DNA from 4 places in the Bacillus sp. UNC322MFChir4.1 genome. Region 3 is predicted to be linked to each of the others. Evidence: riboswitches for the same ligand, from Rfam matches in the RefSeq annotation. Region 3 holds a riboswitch; each other region holds the start of a gene.
The links. Region 3 has a riboswitch for thiamine pyrophosphate ahead of tenA (thiaminase II). Riboswitches for the same ligand answer to the same signal wherever they lie in the genome.
Positions count from the first base shown of each region.

Region 1: it holds a riboswitch for thiamine pyrophosphate, as region 3 does, so the genes downstream of both, thiM (hydroxyethylthiazole kinase) here and tenA (thiaminase II) in region 3, are expected to answer to the same signal.
Region 2: it holds a riboswitch for thiamine pyrophosphate, as region 3 does, so the genes downstream of both, thiT (energy-coupled thiamine transporter ThiT) here and tenA (thiaminase II) in region 3, are expected to answer to the same signal.
Region 4: it holds a riboswitch for thiamine pyrophosphate, as region 3 does, so the genes downstream of both, thiC (phosphomethylpyrimidine synthase ThiC) here and tenA (thiaminase II) in region 3, are expected to answer to the same signal.

Region 1 is NZ_KN050813.1:22,674-27,884, forward strand. It holds gene BR72_RS23195 (anaerobic C4-dicarboxylate transporter family protein) at 1-67, shown strand, start outside; gene thiE (thiamine phosphate synthase) at 121-777, opposite strand; gene thiM (hydroxyethylthiazole kinase) at 796-1,602, opposite strand; TPP riboswitch at 1,674-1,783, opposite strand; gene BR72_RS23210 (DNA topoisomerase III) at 2,198-4,387, shown strand; gene BR72_RS27390 (hypothetical protein) at 4,424-4,558, opposite strand; gene BR72_RS23215 (YhgE/Pip domain-containing protein) at 4,614-5,211, opposite strand, start outside.
Region 2 is NZ_KN050810.1:281,606-286,816, forward strand. It holds gene feoB (ferrous iron transport protein B) at 1-1,797, opposite strand, end outside; gene BR72_RS20530 (FeoA family protein) at 1,794-2,021, opposite strand; TPP riboswitch at 2,283-2,384, shown strand; gene thiT (energy-coupled thiamine transporter ThiT) at 2,471-3,067, shown strand; gene BR72_RS20540 (response regulator) at 3,208-3,858, opposite strand; gene BR72_RS20545 (sensor histidine kinase) at 3,827-5,211, opposite strand, start outside.
Region 3 is NZ_JQKQ01000024.1:92,204-97,414, reverse strand. It holds gene BR72_RS11210 (SH3 domain-containing protein) at 1-861, opposite strand, end outside; TPP riboswitch at 1,417-1,524, shown strand; TPP riboswitch at 1,584-1,684, shown strand; gene tenA (thiaminase II) at 1,771-2,466, shown strand; gene BR72_RS11200 (ABC transporter ATP-binding protein) at 2,435-3,178, shown strand; gene BR72_RS11195 (ABC transporter permease) at 3,175-3,927, shown strand; gene BR72_RS11190 (ABC transporter substrate-binding protein) at 3,924-4,925, shown strand; gene tenI (thiazole tautomerase TenI) at 4,936-5,211, shown strand, end outside.
Region 4 is NZ_JQKQ01000011.1:95,726-100,936, reverse strand. It holds gene BR72_RS04680 (arsenic transporter) at 1-1,134, opposite strand, end outside; TPP riboswitch at 1,335-1,449, shown strand; gene thiC (phosphomethylpyrimidine synthase ThiC) at 1,697-3,457, shown strand; gene BR72_RS04670 (DUF7010 family protein) at 3,808-4,365, shown strand; gene BR72_RS04665 (hypothetical protein) at 4,531-4,839, shown strand; gene BR72_RS04660 (arsenic transporter) at 4,902-5,211, opposite strand, start outside.

The sequences.
Region 1 (5,211 bases), on a different contig from region 3:
CCCAGGTCTGGTCGCAACAATTACATCAATTGGAATAGGGATGCTTCTCGTTTCACTGATGTTTTAATGAAGAAAGAGCTAGTCTTTACAAGGACTAGCTCTTTTTAATCAAACGTTTGTTTAAATTTTTTTCACTTGCTCAGCCAATTTCTTCGCACTATTATAAGGAGACTCCGCTAAACTAATCGCTGAAATCACCGAAACACCATCTGCCCCTGCTTCAACGACAGAAGCAGCATTTTCAATTGTAATCCCACCAATACCGACAATCGGAATTCCAATGCCACTTTCACGGAAAAAACGCAATCCTGCCGTTCCTTGTACCGCTTTTGCATCTTTTTTCGTGTTTGTTTGAAAAATCGGTCCTACTCCTAAATAATCGGCACCATTTTCAATCGCAAAACGAGCTTCTTCTATTGTATGAGCGGATACACCAATGATTTTATCGCCCATTTTTCCACGTACGATCTGAATGTTTTCATCATCTTGCCCAACATGAACACCATCTGCATCTAACGCTATTGCTAATTCCACATCATCATTTACGATGAATGGAACATGATACTTTTTACATAATGATTGTAGCTGCCCTGCAAATGTATACTGGTTTTCTTCCGTTAATGCTCCGTCACCTTTTTCACGATACTGAAAAAGGGTAACTCCGCCATCAAGAGCTTCTTTCATAACTTGTAATGGATCTTTGCTGCAATTATTACTTCCCATAATAAAATACACTTGTAGTAACTCAGACATACGTTGTTTATCAATCCGTGCCATTTCTCTCATCCTTCCTTATCAAACCTCTTCAACATTTCCATATCGTTCAACGTCTTCTGCAGTAACGTTTGCTAACTGATTTAGAAATTCAATTTGGAAACTTCCCGGTCCTTGCTTAGCTGTTTTACTTGCCGCAATTTCTGCCGCTACACCGTAAAATGCTACCGCCGCAACAGCTGCTTTTACGTAATCTTTTTCAACTGCCGTAAACGCTCCGATAACAGATGTTAATAAACACCCTGTTCCTGTTACTTTCGTTAAAATAGGATGACCATTACGAAGAATAAACGTTCTTTCCCCATCAGTTATAACATCTTCTTTTCCAGTAATAACGATAATGTTACGTAGCTGCCTTGCTGCTTGTTTCGCAACGGAAACAACATCACCATTTCCTCCCCCTGCATCAACCCCTTTAATCTCCCAACTCTCATCAATAACATTTGCAACCTCTGCTGCATTGCCACGGATGATTGCTAGCTTTACTTCACTTGGAATATACCTTGCCACTTCTGTTCGATACGAAGTTGCCCCAGCACCGACGGGATCAAATATAATTGGTACATTATGATTATTTGCTGACTTTCCAGCAATAAGCATCGCCTCTACTTCTTCTTGGCGAAGTGTCCCCATATTTAAAACGAGTGCTCCCGCAATACTTGCCATTTCAGCTACTTCTTCTTTTGCGTATGCCATCACAGGCGATGCACCTAATGCCAGTAATCCATTGGCAGTAAAATTTGTCACGACGACATTTGTAATATTATGAACGAGCGGATTTCTTTCTCGTACTGTCTCAACTACTTGGGCAATTTCTTTCATTTTCATATGTATCTCTCCTTTTTTATAATGGGAGATATAGCAAAAAAGACACTTTTGCGCATGCAAAGTGTCTTCATAATGTGCTCTTACACTCTCCCTACGCTGGCATTATCCAACAGGTTCAAATGGTCAACGACGGAGTAGCCGTACTCTCAGTTTGCATCCGCAAACTCCCATGTGTTTTCTTATTCATTTACTTCAGAGTCTACTCTGATTCTGTTGAAATAACAAGTTGAAAAAAGATGTAAAAACCCCTTTTTTAGATGGGCGAGAGCAACTGGCCGTGTATTTGAGCGGTCAGGACCTGTTCCTACCACGGCAACGTTTAAAACAAAGGGAGACAGCGAGTGCTGGGTATATTTTATTTTCCTTGCCGAAATTTTACATAAAGAAAAAACATAAAAGACCCCTTTTTTTAGGATGGCGAGAGTAACTGGCCATGTATTAGAGCGGTCACAGGCGGTGTTTAAGGCATTTCTGAAGCTAGTTAAAAATGGAACACTTATATTTCATAACAACGGATACGAATCTTCGGAATAACTGAATCCGAAAGGGATGTATGCTATAGTTAACTTACGGAAATTGAAAGGATGTTTGAAATATGGCAAAAAGTGTTGTAATTGCTGAAAAACCTTCTGTTGCACGTGATATTGCGCGTGTATTGAAGTGCGATAAAAAAGGAAATGGTTACATTGAAGGAAGTAAATATATTGTTACATGGGCTTTAGGGCATCTCGTTACATTAGCAGATCCTGAAAGTTATGATGTGAAGTATAAAAAGTGGAATCTTGAAGATCTTCCAATGCTTCCGGAACGTTTAAAATTAACGGTGATTAAGCAAACTGGCAAGCAATTTAATGCTGTGAAAAGTCAATTGACTAGAAATGATGTAAATGAAATCATCGTAGCTACAGACGCTGGTCGCGAAGGAGAATTAGTAGCTCGTTGGATTATTGATAAAGTGAGAATTAATAAACCGATTAAACGTCTATGGATTTCATCTGTTACCGATAAAGCGATTAAAGATGGTTTTGCAAACTTGAAACCTGGTAAAGCATACGACAATTTATATGCTTCAGCTGTTGCCCGTTCGGAAGCTGACTGGTATATCGGTCTTAACGCAACACGTGCATTAACTACAAGATTCAATGCACAATTAAATTGCGGTCGTGTTCAAACACCTACTGTAGCAATTATCGCAGGACGTGAAGATGAAATTAAAAACTTCAAAGCACAAACATACTATGGCATTGAAGCACAAACAACAGAGAGATTAAAGCTCACTTGGCAAGATGCGAAAGGCAATAGCCGCAGCTTTGATAAAGAAAAAATTGATGCGATTGTAAAAAAATTAGGAAACCAAAATGCGACTGTAGTTGAAATTGAGAAAAAAGCTAAGAAGTCATTTGCTCCTGGTCTTTACGACTTAACAGAATTACAACGTGATGCAAATAAAATCTTTGGTTATTCCGCAAAAGAAACGTTAAATATTATGCAGAAACTGTATGAACAGCACAAAGTATTAACATATCCGCGGACAGATTCACGTTATATCTCATCTGACATCGTTGGAACACTTCCAGAACGTCTGAAAGCTTGCGGAATAGGTGAGTATCGTTCTTTAGCTAATAAAGTTTTAACGAAACCAATCAAAGCTTCCAAATCTTTTGTTGATGATAGTAAAGTAAGTGATCACCATGCAATCATTCCAACAGAAAGCTATGTAAACTTCTCAGCTTTCACAGATAAAGAGCGCAAAATTTATGATTTAGTTGTCAAACGTTTCTTAGCAGTTTTATTCCCTGCTTTTGAATACGAGCAACTAACGTTACGCGCTAAAATCGGTGATGAAAACTTTGTCGCACGCGGCAAAACAATTATGAATTCCGGCTGGAAAGAAGTTTATGAAAATCGCTTTGAAGATGACGATGCAGTGGACGATTTAAAAGAACAAATCTTACCTCGCATCGAAAAAGGCGATGCATTAAACGTGAAACTAATTGCAGGGACATCTGGTCAAACAAAGCCACCTGCGCGTTTTAATGAAGCAACATTACTTTCGGCTATGGAAAATCCAACAAAGTATATGGATACGCAAAACAAACAGCTTGCTAATACATTAAAGTCAACGGGCGGACTAGGTACAGTTGCGACACGCGCCGACATTATTGATAAATTGTTCAATTCATTCTTAATTGAAAAACGCGGCAAAGACATTCACATTACATCAAAAGGCCGTCAATTACTAGATTTAGTACCAGAAGAATTAAAATCACCTACGCTAACTGCTGAGTGGGAACAAAAACTTGAGGCTATCGCGAAAGGCAAGTTGAAAAAAGAAGTATTTATTTCTGAAATGAAAAACTACACAAAAGAAATTGTTTCTGAAATTAAATCGAGCGATAAAAAATATAAGCACGACAACATTTCCACAAAAACTTGCCCAGACTGCGGCAAACCAATGCTAGAAGTAAACGGCAAAAAAGGAAAAATGCTTGTATGCCAAGATCGTGAATGTGGTCATCGCAAAAATGTATCCCGCGCGACAAACGCACGCTGCCCGCAATGTAAGAAAAAACTAGAACTTCGCGGTGAAGGAGAAGGCCAAATCTTCGCATGTAAATGCGGCTATCGCGAGAAACTTTCTTCATTCCAAGACCGTCGTAAAAAAGAATCAGGTAACAAAGCAGATAAACGTGCTGTTCAAAAATACATGAAACAGCAACAACAGCAGGAAGAACCTCTGAATAATGCATTAGCAGAAGCATTAAAGAAATTGAAGTTTGATTAAAGGAGTTGGTTTACCAACTCTTTTTTTTCATGCCTGCTAATATATCGGCGCTTTTTTCAATATATCAGCGACTTTTACAATATATCGGCGCTTTTTATAATATATCGACCACTTTTTATAATATATCAGCGCTTCGACATGATATAAAGACTCTTCGACGATGTTCGACATACTCAACGCTCCTCATAAACAAAAGGTTCCTACCCACCGGCAGGAACCTTTATTATTAATGAATTATCTTACTTCCTTTTGCATTTTCTACAAACTTTTCGCTCGACTTATTAATTGGCTTTTTCAATACTAGTGCAATAATAAGCATTACACCTACCCATAAACATAATACGAGAAGATCTTTCCAGACAATATCCCAAAGCATACCGCCTACTGTCTCACGAATAATACGAATTGCATACGTGAACGGCAGGAATGGATATAGCATTTGGAAGAACTTCGGCGTCATTTGAATTGGGAATGTTCCACCTGAACCAGCAACTTGTAATACAAGTAACACGATTGCCATGGATTTACCGATGTTTCCAAATACAGAAACAAGTGAGTATACAATACAAACGAACACTCCAGCAATTAACATGCTAAATAGGACAAACCAGAATTTATCAACCACATACGTGCCTAATAAGAACATATCTCCCATCGCTACGATAAATGCCTGAGCAAGACCGATCGTTAAGAATGTTAAGAAACGGCCGAAGTAAATGTGATAACTTTTATATTCCGCATCTTCCTCATGTACTTCTACTGTTAATAATGACACCATGAGCAATGCCCCTACCCATAATGCTAACACTGTGTAGAACGGTGAC
Region 2 (5,211 bases), on a different contig from region 3:
ATGCGTACCGATTACGTTTCCTAATACATCTTCTTTCACAGAATAAATAATTGCCATTGTAGAAACAACAACTTCTTTTGCTAAAAATCCTGTTAACAGAGATGCAGCTGCTTGCCATGTTCCAAAACCAAGCGGCGCAAGAATTGGAGCAAATAATCCACCGATCATCGCTAAGAAACTATCTCCCATCCCTACATCGAGTCCAGATGGCCCAGCATAATTTAATAACCAAATTACAACAGAACCACCAAAGATAAATGTACCTGCTTTACGTACAAATCCTTTTCCTTTTTCCCACGTACTGCGCCATAACGTTTTTAGTTGCGGCACACGGTAAGGCGGAAGTTCAATGACAAAAATAGACTTCTCTTCTTTTAAAACCGTAATAGACATAATTTTTGTAACAAGTAATGCCAGAATAATACCAATGAGATATAAAGAAAATACAACAGCTGCTTGACTATTCGGGAAAAAGACCCCTGCAAATAGTGCATATACAGGTAAACGGGCTGAGCATGACATAAACGGTGTCACTAAAATCGTAAGCAGCCTCTCTTTCTCCTGTTCAATCGTCCTCGCAGCCATAATGCCTGGTACATTACAACCAAAACCGATAATCATAGGAATAAACGCTTTTCCGTTTAGTCCAAAAAACTCCATCACACGATCCATTACAACGGCAATACGCGCCATATATCCGGAATCTTCTAGTAATGAAATGAAGAAGAACAATACGAAAATTTGCGGCACGAATACTAATACCGCACCAACTCCTGCAATAATTCCATCTGTAACGAGCGCTTGAATAAACTCAGACGCACCAATATTCGTAAGTCCTGCTGTTACCCAATCTGTAAATGGCCCGCCAACAAACGCATCAAATTGATCCGATAAAGGCGTTCCAATCCACGAAAACGTAACTTGAAAAATTAAAAACATGATTCCTAAAAAGATTGGTAGTCCCAAAATTTTATGCGTAATTAATTTATCAATTCTTTCCGAAAAAGGAATACTTCCTTCTTTTTCATTACGAATCACACTTGTTTTCAACTTTTCAATATACGCTGCACGTACTCCGTATATATGCTGTTCTAGCGTAACATCTAATTCTTCTTCTACTGCAGAGCGAATTGCTACAAGTTCGTTATATACATGCGACTTGGCAATTTCTTTCTCTACCACTTCGTTATTTCCTAAAAATTGAAGCGCAAGCCATCTTGCATGCTCATCATTTTCGCGCTGCAATTTCTCCATAACGCGCTGGATTCCTGTCTCGACCGCTTTACCATATGAAAGAACAAACGGTTTCTGCCCCGCCTTATCGCCTTTATGAAGAGCAGCTAATAACTCCTCGCATCCTTTTCCACTTCTTGCGATAACAGGAATAACTGTTACACCTAGCGTTTCAGATAGCTTCTTAACATCAATCGTAATCCCGCGTTGTTTTGCCACATCAATCATATTTAAACCGATAGAAAGCGGTTTTCCGAATTCTAACAATTGTAATGTTAAATGCATATTACGTTCAAATTGAGAAGAGTCCACAATATTTAACATATGATGAAATTCTTCTGTTAATAAAAATTGTGTAACAACTCCCTCATCACGGGATACAGGATTTAAATCGTATATACCTGGTAAATCTATTAACATTCCTTGCTTATCTTTTAACTTACCAATCTTTTTTTCTACGGTTACTCCGCTCCAGTTCCCAACGTATTCATAAGAACCAGTAAGCGCATTAAACAATGATGTTTTTCCCGTATTCGGATTTCCTAGCAAAGCAACCTTGTTCACGCTAATTCCACCTTTATCATTTTCGCATCACAATGACGAATAGAGATTAATTGTCCACGGCATTCTAATGTACATGGACCATTAAGCATTGCCTTTTGTTTTAAACAAAGCTCGCAGCCCTCAGAAAATCCAAATGAAGCCAAACGGCGTTTTAACAATTTATCAAGAGATTGTAAATCTTTTACACGTACTTTTTCATCTATACTCATATCAACTAAGTTCATAAATTATCCCCCTCAAAAGATAACGATAATTATTATCAATACCAATTATAACATGACTCTCTGAAAAAACACTATACAATATACCGTGAATTTATTACTATTTTTTGTACAATTCCATCTTATTTAACATAAAAATCGTTGTTATGCATGGCCAGTCGCCCCTCCCTAAAAAGAAAGGGGTTTTTATTTCAACTTATATATAAATTAAATTTGCCATTCTTATCCATTGTTATTACAATGGTAGTAACAATCTAAGAATCTCGTTGTCACAGGGGGAGCCACGTCGCTGAGAGGGAACACTTTGTTCCGACCCTTAGAACCTGTTAGTTAATGCTAACGTAGGAATTGTGCAAACATATATACATAAGTAGTGATTTTCAATTTGTGTATTTTCATCCCCCTATGATAAAGATTCTTCTTTTGTAACTTGGATGTAGGGGGATTTTTACATGCGTAATACAAATTTACAAGCGATGATAGAGGCGGCGATTCTTGCAGCATTTGCGTTAGTCATCGACATTTTGCCATTATCTATTAAACTTCCAACAGGCGGTTCTATCTCGTTTGCGATGATTCCAATTTTTATTGTTGCTTACCGCTGGGGATTTAAAGCGAGTTTCTTAAGTGGTCTCGTTTGGGGATTATTACAAATTGTCGCAGGAGATGCATCTATTTTTACGCCGGTACAAGCGTTTATTGAATACTTCATCGCCTTTGCCTTTATTGGCTTTTCTGGATTATTTCATGCACCAATTCAACAAGCAATTGCTAATAAACAAAAAGCAAAAGCAATCATGTATGTCATTATCGCTGCGTTTATTGGTAGCCTAGCTCGTTATTTTTGGCACTTCATTGCTGGCTTTATTTTCTTTGGACAATATGCACCAAAAGGACAATCAGCTGTTTTATATTCCTTTATCTTTAACGGCATCACAATGATTGGTTCTTTCGCAATGTGTGCGGTTCTACTTGTCGTTTTATTTACAACAGCACCGCGCTTATTTATGAGCGCGAGTATAAATACAAGCAAAAAAAAGATTGCTTAATCAGCAATCTTTAGAGTCTCTAAGTATTTCGGAAATAACTATAATATAACGAAACAAAAATCCCATTTTTCTAAAGTGGGATTTTTGTGTTGTTTCAAATCAGCGAAAGAAAAAAATCTTTTATAACAAGCATTATCCCGTCATATTATATGTATTAAATTATACTTTATGGCATATTGAACAAGTTCACTTTTCTTAGAAAGATTAAGTTTGTTCAACATTCTCGTCTTATGGGTATCAACCGTTTTTATACTGATCGTTAATTCCCCAGCGATTTCAGACATTGAAAAACCTTGAACAAGAAATTTCAATACCTCTCGTTCACGTGGACTTAAAATTACATATGGATTTCGAGAATCCGTTTCGTTTTGCATTTTTTTTAACATAGTTGAAATTTCCTTTGGACGGAGGTATATGTACCCATCCATAACAGAATCAATCGCATTGTATAATTCTTCATCGACAGCCGCTTTAGGGACGTAACCTGAAGCTCCCGCGTTCATGATTGATGTTATATAATCCTCATCTTCATGCATGGTAAGCACGATGACTTTCGCTTGTTCATAGCGTAATTTAATTTCTGTTAAAACTTGAATTCCATCTATGCGTGGCAAAGATATATCTAATATCAAAATATCGGGCCTTAAATTGTCGTAAAGCCTTAGTGCTTCAAATCCATCAGCAGCTTCACCTACAACCTTTAATGATGGCCTTTTTTGTAATAATAGTTTTAAACCAGCTCTCATCAAAGCGTGGTCATCAACTAACATTATGCTGATTGTCTTTTCCATCTTGATCCCCTTCTCTCTGTTTTAATGGGATAGACACACTAACTTCCGTTCCACCGTTATTGTGAGTTCTAATCAAAAATGAACCTCCTAATAATTCTGCTCTTTCCTTCATTCCATATATTCCGATTCGATTTTGCTGGCGAGCTTTTTCAAAATCATCCTCATTTATACCGTGACCGTTATCATGGATGTTCAACAAGATCGAACAATCTCTTATCTCCATATTAATCGTAATCTCAGTCGCTACTGTATGTTTCACTACATTGGTAAGACTTTCTTGAACAATTCGGTATAGTGCTACAGCAATATGACTATCTATGACGAAGGCGTCATCATCAGGAACGTGTAGAGTTACCGTAAGAGCGCATTTTTCTTCAAACTTTCTTACGTATTTCCTTAATGCAGGAATTAATCCCATATCATCAAGGATCGGTGGCCTTAATTCTACTGCTAAATCTCTAATTTCTCGTAAAATACCGGCTGCTGTCTCTCGACTTGCATGAAGTAGCTCCAGTTGCTCGTCATCTTTAGCTTCATTAGCCAAAATACGCATTGTAACCATTAAAAAAGTTAGGGCTTGGCTTGTTTCATCATGAAGTTCACGAGAAATTCTTTTTCTCTCCTCCTCATGAGCGGATAGTAGTTTCAAAATCAACGTATCTCGAAGGGCATCCTTTTCTTGAAGTTCCTTCAATAATTTCTCTACTGCAGTCCTAGAACTAATCAGATTGTCAGCCATTTCATTAAAAGCCTGTGCAAGTTTTCCAACTTCATCATCACCTACTGCTTTAGCTCTTAAGGATAAATTACCAGCTGATATGCCTGCTGCTGTATCAACTAAACTATTAATTGGCCGGGTAATGATACGGGTCACATAATAAGCGATCCCTGCTGCTCCCATGCAGACCAAAAATGTAGCAACAACCAACTCTATTATTTTAGTAAAAATATAGCTTTTCGCCTGTTTTTCTGCCATTCCAACTCTAACGAACCCTACATCTCCCTCTTCAATCGGAACAAGTATGTCATGAATATTTCCTTCATCAGAAGTTAGGATCGCGTAATTTTTAGTATTAACACCATCAGGCTTATGTGCGTTTAATATTCCTTTCGGCAGGTGCTTAGAGAATGTATTACCGACAAGAACATTATTATTGTTAACGACCAGTATATAACGAACATCTTTGTTCGTTTCCTGTGCACGTGTAATGAGAAGATGGATTGAATAATAGTCGTCAGTCAAAATGTAATCCGAGGACAATGCTGCAATATTTTCAGCAATATTTTCACCACGTTTCTTTAGGTCTTCTGTCATGATTTTTGTGAGTGATTCCCAAATGATACATCCTAATA
Region 3 (5,211 bases):
ATCTCCTGTTGCTGCAAAATCTATACCATAGTGCATTGCTCCCCAGCGTTCTTCAAATCCTGAACTTATTTTTCCTTGAGTAGGATATTTAAATACAGCTGGAATAGATGGTGTAGCTTGCTGTTTGGGTTGTTGTTGCTGCTGTTGTACTATATAATGCTGTGCGACATAGCCATATCCTGATCCATAGCGAATTTTATACCATGTTCCCAAATTCTCAACGACTTGTACTTGTGTTCCATGTGTTAAAGAACCGATAATAGCTGTATTTGTTCCTGCTCCGCTACGTACTTTTAATGTAGGAGTGGCAACAGAATAAGAATTTCCACCTTGTACAGTAATTCCTTTTACTAATGGTTGATCAGCGTTAGATAAAAACTCTTTCTTTACATAGCCGATTGTTCCATTATGTACAATTTTATACCATCCTTCTCGTTCCTCTTGAACAGTAACAAATTTCCCATTTGGTAATACAGTAATAATTTTAGATTGTGTATTTGGTTCAGTGCGAACGTTTAATACATCTGTATTTACGATATACTGATTCCCACCATCGTGTGGTTTTGTTAAAGAAATTGCTTCTTTTTTGACATAGCCAGTTTTATTGTGAGCGTAAATTTTATACCATTCATTCGTTGTTTCAAGAATTGTAACGGGAGTGTCACGTGTAATGCTGTCAATAACAGAATCTGCCCCATTAGGACTATTGTACATTTGTAATGTTTCTGTTTTTACATAACCAATTTTGGTTTTTGCTGTTTGCTCTGCTGCTGCGGTATGTACATTAGATTCTGCTATAGAGGGAAGCATAGCGGCAACTGTTACAGTAGTTGCTGTTATTGCTGCGACTTTTAAATTCATATATTCATAGACCTCCTTATGTAATAAGCTATTATGAATGAAATCATAATATAAAGCTGTTGAGTTTGTAATATATTTGTTGATTCAAGACAAGTAAATATTTTTTCTCTATATACAAGTTAAAAAATCGACTTAAGGAGAGCATCTGGATGAGCTCCTACCGCACAAGCTATGCTATATTCTGCATAGTGGCGACTTACATGTCGAAAGATTTAAATGGATATATAATAAAAGGATAGCAGATTTATAGCCGTTCTGGAAATAGATAGAAGAAATTCATTTTTTTCTGAACTTACAGTATGTTTTTGAAATATTTTCGTAACTACTCATCCATACATTTCATTTAGAAGTTTGGTAAGAGGTATTATTCTAGTGAAAATAAAAAAGGCCCTAACTACTCCTATACATAGCCAATCCCTCCCAGGCCATGAAGAAATGCTTTTCTGTCTTTTTTTCATAGAGGGACTGAGTAGTTACATATTTTCTTTTGTTTAATTCAAAATGAAAAGAGTTGCCGATGAGATATGGTGATGGTATACTGACTATGTTAAATGAATATACTGCTAGGGGAGCTAGTGTTGCTAGCTGAGAGTAGACCGATAGTCTTTGACCCTTGAACCTGATCTAGATGATGCTAGCGTAGGGAAGCAATTTGGACGATATAAATAACGTCCCCGTTTCTTTATGCATAGAAACGGGGATTTTTTCTTAACAATTTTATAGAACACCACTAGGGGTGCTTAAAAGCTGAGAGAGGTAAAAACCTTAACCCTTATAACCTGATCTAGGTGATGCTAGCGTAGGGAAGTGGAAACAACAAATGAGTTTTTCTTTTGTTTGCTGTGGCCACTTCTTATATGGAAGTGGCTTTTTTATTTGGAAACATACATACAGGAAGGGGAAGCGGAGATGACATTTTGTGAAAGACTATTTGAAAAGGTGCAACCTATTTGGGAGAAGAGTCACAATCATCCATTTGTAACAGGGATGGGAGATGGAACGTTAGAGAAAGATAGATTTCAATATTATATTGTTCAAGATTATTTGTATTTGTTAGATTACGCAAAGCTATATGCAATTGGTGTTGTCAAAACAACAAATCCAAAAGTGATGGCGAAATTTGCTGAACAAATTGATGGAATTTTAAATGGGGAAATGACGATTCATAAACAATATGCAAAACGCTTAGGAATTTCTGTTGAAGAGATGGAATCCGCAAGGCCATCAGCTATGAATCTAGCATATACAAACTATATGATGTCTGTTTCTCAAAACGGTACACTGGCTGAGCTAATTGCAGCATTGCTTCCATGTATGTGGAGTTATTGGGAGATTGGAAAGCGTTTAAATGCGATTCCAGGAGCACGCGATCATGAATTTTTTGGTGAGTGGATTCAAGGATATAGCTCTGAGGAATACGGGAATCTTTGTGTATGGTTAATTGATTTATGTAATGAAATTGTAATTGGGAAAACAGAAGAAGAACGAAATCGTTTAGAAGAGATCTTCTTATATTCCAGCCGTTTTGAATATTTATTTTGGGATATGGCATATCGTAAGGAGATGTGGGGGTTTGAAGAGCAAGAACATACTACAATTTCATAACGTTTCTTTCCATTATGATGAGAAACCGATTATAGAGGGTCTTAATGCTGCAGTACAAGAAGGGGAATTCATTAGTATTATTGGGCCAAGTGGCTGCGGGAAAAGTACATTGTTTCGGCTTATTACGGGACTTGAGAAAGAAAATGCTGGCACGATTGATGTAATGGGAACAACTCCTGTTGGCTATATGCCGCAAAAAGATATGTTACTCCCGTGGCGAACCATTATTGAAAATGCAGCTTTGCCTCTTGAATGCCAAGGAATGAAGAAAAAAGAAGCGCAAATGAAAGCACTAGAGCTGCTGGCGCAGTTTGGACTGCAAGGATATGAAAAGAAGTATCCAAAAGATTTATCAGGCGGAATGCGGCAACGCGTATCGTTTATTCGGACGTTGTTAACGGGAGGCGACCTCTTACTATTAGATGAACCGTTTAGTGCACTTGATGCATTAACGAAGGCATCTCTGCAAGAATGGTTGTTTGAACAATGGAAACATTGGCAAAAAACGATTTTGTTTATTACACACGATGTTGATGAAGCGCTGTATCTTTCTAATCGTATTTTTGTCGTAACAGAGCAGCCAATTACATCATTAACTGAGCGAGTTGTACCCCTTGGACAAGAGCGCTCTCGAAAGGATTTGCATCGCCTGGAAATGCTGGCGTTAAAAGATGAACTTATTGGCATGTTGCAAAGACAGGTGCTTGTATGAAGCGAATTATAGATTATGTTCCGGCTATTATTGTAACTGCTATTTTGCTGATTGGATGGGAAATAGGGGCACGGATTCTTGATGAAATGTACATTTTGCCGTCTCCAAGTGCCATTGTTCGAAAAATATGGGATTTGCGGGATATATTGCTTACGGTGCATTTACCAGCAACGCTTTCTGTTACAGTGATCGGCATTGTCATTTCTATCGTATTAGGCGTTGGGTTAGCGATGTTGATGAGTATGAGCTCATTTGCTGAGAAGGCATTTTATCCGCTCTTAGTTGCTTCACAAACGATTCCCGTTACAGCTTTAGCACCATTATTTGTTTTATGGTTTGGTTATTCGATTTGGAGCAAGGTTGTTGTCACAGTACTGATTACGTTCTTTCCTATTGCAGTGAATACGTATGATGGCCTTTGCAGTACGAAAAAGGATTGGGAAGAGCTTTTAATTACATATGGTGCAACAAAAAAAGATATATTTTTCAAATTGAAATTGCCGTCTGCGCTTCCCTATTTTTTTTCAGCTTTAAAGGTAGCTGTGCCATTTAGCGTGATTGGGGCAGCAATTGGTGAGTGGCTCGGGGCACAAGCGGGGCTAGGCTATTTTAGTAAACGAATGATGACACAAATGGATGGTGCGGGTGTGTTTGCGCCAATTGTTTTATTGTCATTACTCGCTATTTTCTTTGTATTACTCGTTTCGATATTTGAGAAGAAATTGATTAGTTGGAGGAAGCATTCATGAAACTAGTAAAACGCATCTTTGTGTTTACATTATTAATTGCGATGATTGCTGGGTGTTCTAGTAATTCAGCATCAGAAAAGAAAAAAGGTGAAAAAGAAGTAACTGTTATGCTCGATTGGTACCCAAATGCAGTGCATAGCTTTATTTATGCAGCAATTGAAAAGGGCTATTTTAAAGAAGAAGGTGTGAAGGTACATATTAAATTCCCTTCTAATCCAACTGATCCATTAACGTTAGCAGCAGCAGGAAAAGTAACGGTTGGATTGTATTATCAGCCTGATGTTGTAATTGCGAGAGCGAATGAACACATTCCAGTGAAATCTATCGGTGCCGTTGTTCGTTCTCCTTTAAACCACGTTGTCTCGCTAAAATCAGCAGGTATTTCTTCTCCTAAAGATTTGGAAGGAAAAACAATTGGATATTCAGGGACACCGCTAAGTGAAGAATATGTAAAAACGATGATTAAAGGAGACGGGGGAAACCCAAATAACGTAAAAGTAGTCGATGTTGGTTTTGATTTAGTACCGGCTCTTACTACGAAAAAAGTAGATGCTGTTACAGGGGCATACATTAACCATGAAGTTCCAGTCATGCGTCATGAAGGTTACGAGCCAGCATATTTTAACCCAGCGGATTACGGTGTACCGAACTATCATGAACTTGTATTTGTAACAGGCGACAAAGCATTGAAAAAAGATAAAGAAACATTACAAGCCTTTTTACGCGGGGCGAAAAAAGGTTATGAATTTATGAAAAAAAATCCAGATGAAGCATTAAACATTTTATTAAATCATCAAGAAAAAGAGAATTTCCCGTTGATTCCAGAAGTTGAAAAAGAAAGTATGAAAATTTTATTAGACAAAATGGAAACGAAAGATGAACCATTTTTATCAGATACAGCAAGTTCGTGGGAAAAACAAAACAAGTGGTTAAAAGAAAAAGGAATGACAAAAGAAATGGTTCCGGCAAATGAGTTGTTTGAAAACATTTTAAAGTAGGCGAATGGATATGAAAGCTGAGCTTCACGTTATATCAAATGGTCGTATGTCATTTGAAGAGTTAGCGAATATAGCAACTGATATTGAAAGTGAAATAGATTATTTGCACATTCGTGAGCGAGAGAAAAGTACGAAAGAGTTATATGAAGGTGTGGAAAAGCTCTTATATAATGGGTTTCCTTCTTCTAAACTTGTCATCAATGATCGGATTGATATTGCAATTTTATTCAATATTAGACGTGTACAACTTGGATATCGCAGCGTGGATGTAAAGTCTGTTAAAGAA
Region 4 (5,211 bases), on a different contig from region 3:
TGTAATCGGATCTAGCCCCATTTCGGTAAGAGCGATTGTACCGATCATTAAGGCAGGATGGTTATTAAAGATGTTAGAGAGGATTGAGAGTAAGCCGCCCATAATAAAGCTAGCATGAAATAAGCTACTGGTGATGAGTGGCTGAAGTTTTGTAACGAGAAAGTTAGTTAAACCGATGTTATGAAGTCCGTATACAATTACGTACATAGAAAATGCGAAAATTAACACATACCAAGGTGTTTTCTTAATCATGTCAACTGGTGGAATGCGCAGTTTATGCCATCTCCACCCAAGTAAAATAATAGAGCCAATGACCGCTGTGATGGCGATAGAAAATTGAAAGTACGATGCAATAAACAAGCTGATGCGAACGCATAAAATAAATAAGAGCATTCCAAACATAAATCGTGTTCGCTTACGATTTGCATCTGTTTGGGGTCTTGGCTGCAATGGATGAAAGGATTTTTTGACGAAATTTTCATCTAAATGTATCGGTAAGACCGGGAGGGTTTTCGGTAATTGTTTTTGAAAGATGAGGAATAACAGGAATGCCATAAAGATAAGGCCTAATGTGGCAGGGACAAACATCATTGCTGTATGCATGTATAAATCCATATGGATAATTTTCAAGGCGATTAAATTTACAATATTGCTTACACCAATCGGTGCACTTGAGGCAGTGGCGATGAGTGCGCCGCTTAATAAGTAAGGTATTTTTTGATCATGTTTAAGTCGTAAATGGTGTAACAAAAGCAGTAAAATGGGAGTTGTAATTAATATGCTACCGTCGTTATTAAAGAATAATGTCATGAGAAAGCAAAGAAGATTTGTATACCAAAAGAGGCGAATACCGGAGCTTTTTGCCTTTTTGGCAAGTTGAACAGCGCACCAATGAAAAAAGCCAAAACTCTCTAGTACGATCGCCATGACAATGGTAGCCATAATCGTTATAGCAGCGCCAATAATTTTTGAGCTAATATCACCCAAGTCAGCAACAGAAACAGTGCCGCTTAAAATGACAATCATTGCTCCAACTGTTGCTGGAATTGCTTCATTCATTCCTTTTGGTCGCCAAAAGATGATGAGCATAGTTCCGAGAAACGCGAGTATGGTTATGAGAGATTGGAGGTTTATCAACTCTTTCACTCCTGTTCTTATAGTGAAGTGTCCTTGCAGAACATAGTCCTACACCGGCTTATACTACATATGTATGAAGTGCGGATTCGGCTTGTACTAAGTGAAATAACTATTTTTTGAGTGAAAAGAAAAATTGTAAATATCTTTGCATTTTTTAGACAATGATGTATGATAGGTGCGTAGTAAAAATTTAATCAGTGATAAACTGGGGGTGCCCGTAGAGCTGGGCTGAGAGAGAAGCGTGTTGAAGCTTCTTAACCCTTTGGACCTGATCTGGTTCGTACCAGCGGAGGGAAGTTGTCGGCTTTACATAACAATGTCTTTATGTAGCCAGGTCCTATTCTTTATGATGGGCCTGGCTTTTTTATTTGGCATTGCTAGCCGCTAGTTCTCTTCCTTGTCACAAGAAAAGTGGAGCCGACTGTTTAGACCCGTCGGCTAAGGTTCTTTCGCACCGAAAGCGTTTTTTGTTTTCTCGTGCGGAAGGTTCTTAGACGGAAGGGTTTAGGAGGCGAAACTGGATCACAAGAAAAGTGAAGACACAGGGGAGGAAAAAATGATGAAACAATCTGTTTCAGCTGAGCAAATTGAGTTAAAGTCAAGTTTACCAGGAAGCAAGAAGGTATATGTAGAAGGTACGCGTGAAGACATAAAAGTACCAATGCGTGAGATTGCGCAAAGCGATACAAACGGTGTACCAAACTCGGCTATTCGTGTGTATGATACGAGCGGTCCTTATACAGATCCGAATTACACAGTGGATTTAGAAAAGGGGATTCAGGCGCCGCGCCGCTCGTGGATTGTGGAACGAGGAGATGTAGAAGAGTATGAAGGTCGTGAAGTGAAACCGGAAGATGATGGGGCGAGAGCAGCGTCTACACATACGCCTGTATTCCCGCAAATGGGACGGAAGCCACTTCGGGCAAAAGACGGGGAAAATATTACGCAAATGCATTATGCACGTAAAGGTATCATCACAATAGAGATGGAATATGTAGCCATTCGCGAAGGTGTGGAGCCGGAATTTGTACGGAAGGAAATTGCTGAAGGGCGTGCTATTTTACCAGCAAATATTAATCACCCGGAAGCAGAACCGATGATTATTGGTCGTAACTTCCATGTGAAAGTAAACGCGAATATTGGGAACTCAGCTGTTTCATCCTCTATTGCTGAAGAAGTTGAGAAGATGACGTGGGCAACGCGCTGGGGTGCTGATACGATTATGGACCTATCTACTGGGAAAAATATTCATACGACGCGTGAATGGATTATTCGTAATGCACCTGTACCAGTTGGAACAGTACCGATTTATCAAGCACTTGAAAAGGTAAACGGAATTGCCGAAGATTTAACGTGGGAAGTATACCGTGATACGCTCATTGAACAAGCCGAGCAAGGGGTAGATTATTTTACGATTCATGCTGGCGTGCTACTTCGTTACATTCCGCTTACAGCCAAGCGTGTAACAGGAATTGTATCACGCGGTGGTTCGATTATGGCGCAATGGTGTTTATACCATCATCAAGAAAACTTCTTATATACACACTTTGAAGAAATTTGTGAAATTATGAAGAAGTACGATGTTTCCTTCTCTCTTGGAGATGGATTACGCCCTGGTTCGATTGCGGATGCAAACGATGAAGCTCAATTTTCTGAGCTCGAAACATTAGGAGAGCTTACGAAGATTGCTTGGAAGCATGACGTCCAAGTGATGATTGAAGGGCCAGGGCATGTACCGATGCATTTAATTAAAGAGAATATGGATAAAGAGCTTGAGATTTGTCATGGTGCCCCGTTCTATACGCTTGGGCCATTAACGACAGACATTGCACCTGGTTATGATCATATTACTTCTGCAATCGGTGCAGCGATGATCGGTTGGTTTGGTACAGCAATGCTTTGCTATGTAACGCCGAAAGAACACCTCGGCTTGCCAAACAAAGATGACGTTCGTGAAGGTGTGATTACGTATAAAATTGCTGCACACGCTGCCGATCTTGCAAAAGGTCATAAAACAGCACATGAGCGCGATGATGCTCTTTCGAAAGCGCGTTTTGAATTCCGCTGGCGTGATCAATTCAATTTATCATTAGACCCTGAACGTGCAATGGAATATCACGATGAAACATTGCCAGCAGAGGGAGCAAAGACAGCGCATTTCTGCTCTATGTGCGGTCCTAAGTTTTGCAGTATGAGAATTTCGCATGATATTCGTGAGTATGCGAAAGGGAATGATTTAGAAACAACTGAGGCGATTGAGCGAGGTATGAAAGAAAAAGCCGAAGAGTTTAAAGAAGCGGGGAGTCAGTTGTATAAATAAGTAGAAACTTGAAAAGCTGAAATGAAAAACCTTTCTTTTTTTGGGTGGGCCGGAGGGTATGGCTGTGTGTGGGAGCGGTTAGTGCCCTTTTCTAAACAGCTTTTAATCTATGATCATGTGTACTTAATCTAATATATAATCATCCCCCTGCTGAGTAAGAGCGGGGGATTTGTTGTTCTATTGAGAATGCTTTATATGGAATGGCGACTTGGAGAAAGATTTTAAAATCACATTATACAGTAATAATATTCAGAAAAAATATAAAATTGGTTAAAATGCTATATAATGAATATGTAGAATAACCAATATTTGGTCTTGTTGTTATATGTTATGAAAAGGGGGATGGGGTATTGGAATTAGATGGCTTAAGGGATGATATAGCGGTAAGGGGTAAACGGGGATTACATTTTATTCTAGCTTCAATTATGATTTGGAGTGCTATCTTAGTAGTATGGTTACTTCCGATAAAGGAGGTATCGACAAAAAATTTATTCATATTTTGTATTACTGCAACGCTTTTACCGATTGCTTTTATGATGTCTAAAATAATAAAGGCAGAGTTTTCAACTAAAGATAATTCGTTAAATGCTTTAGGAATATTATTTTCTTGTAATCAATTTTTATATATTTTAATTGCAATGTGGATTTATCAAGCTGTTCCTGAAAAAATGGTTATGATATTAGCAGTAGTATTTGGAGCGCATTTATTACCTTTTGGATGGTTATATAAATCTAAAGCGTACTTTGTAATGGCGATAGTTGTTTCTTTCACATCTTTTATAGTAGGAATTATTTTTAGCCCAGCAATAGTGGCAATAGTTATGATATCTTTAGAAATTATATTTTCTATATGGTTAAGTTTTGAGATTAAGGCTTTAGGAAGTCGGATACATAGAGGTGAAAAGTAAAAAACTTTTCGAGGTGAGCGAGGGCCTTAAATAGACAGAGCCTTTTAATCTATGATTATGTGTATATAACTTAATATGTAATTATCCTCCTGCTGAGCGGGGGGATTTTGTTTTTTTATCAAGAATACTTTTCGTAGAAAGTGAGATGAATTGGAGGAAAGAAAGGTGAAGCAGAAGGTTATTCTTGCTATTGCATGTATATTACAGATTTTTTTTGTTGTGACATTTGTTTTGTTATTGTCACCAAGTTATGAGAAGGAAATGGATATTATTTTAACAGCCGTTGGTACGTTGTTTCTCGTATTTAGTAGTTTTGGTCTTTCCGTATATTCATTTGCGAGGGGATGGTACCCAAAATTATCGTTTTTACTTATCGTCACATCGTGTATGTTTCTTGCCTATTTCATTTTGGCCTTCATTCTTCCGGAGGCTGGGATCCCGCCTTATCTCTGTCACCGATTTGTAGAGCGTTAGTATACATTAAAATAGGGACCACCCCTAATCTATTTTTTTTGGTCCCTATTTAGTTTGATAGATTAACGGGCGAAGACGAGCTGTACCCAGTAGAATAAGAGGAAGAGTGTTACGATTGTGGTGAGTGGAATGACAATTAAGGAGACCCTCAAGTAATCTTTCCATTTTACTTTAATTTTATTTTGCTTTAGGATATACATCCAAATAAGAGAAGCGAGTGTACCGATTGGTAATAACAATGATCCCATATCGCTACCGATGATGTTGGCAAGGTAGATGGTTTTGAGGGTAATAGGATCTAATCCCATTTCTGTTAAGGTAATTGTTCCAATCATTAAGGCAGGGTGGTTGTTAAAGATGTTTGATAGAATC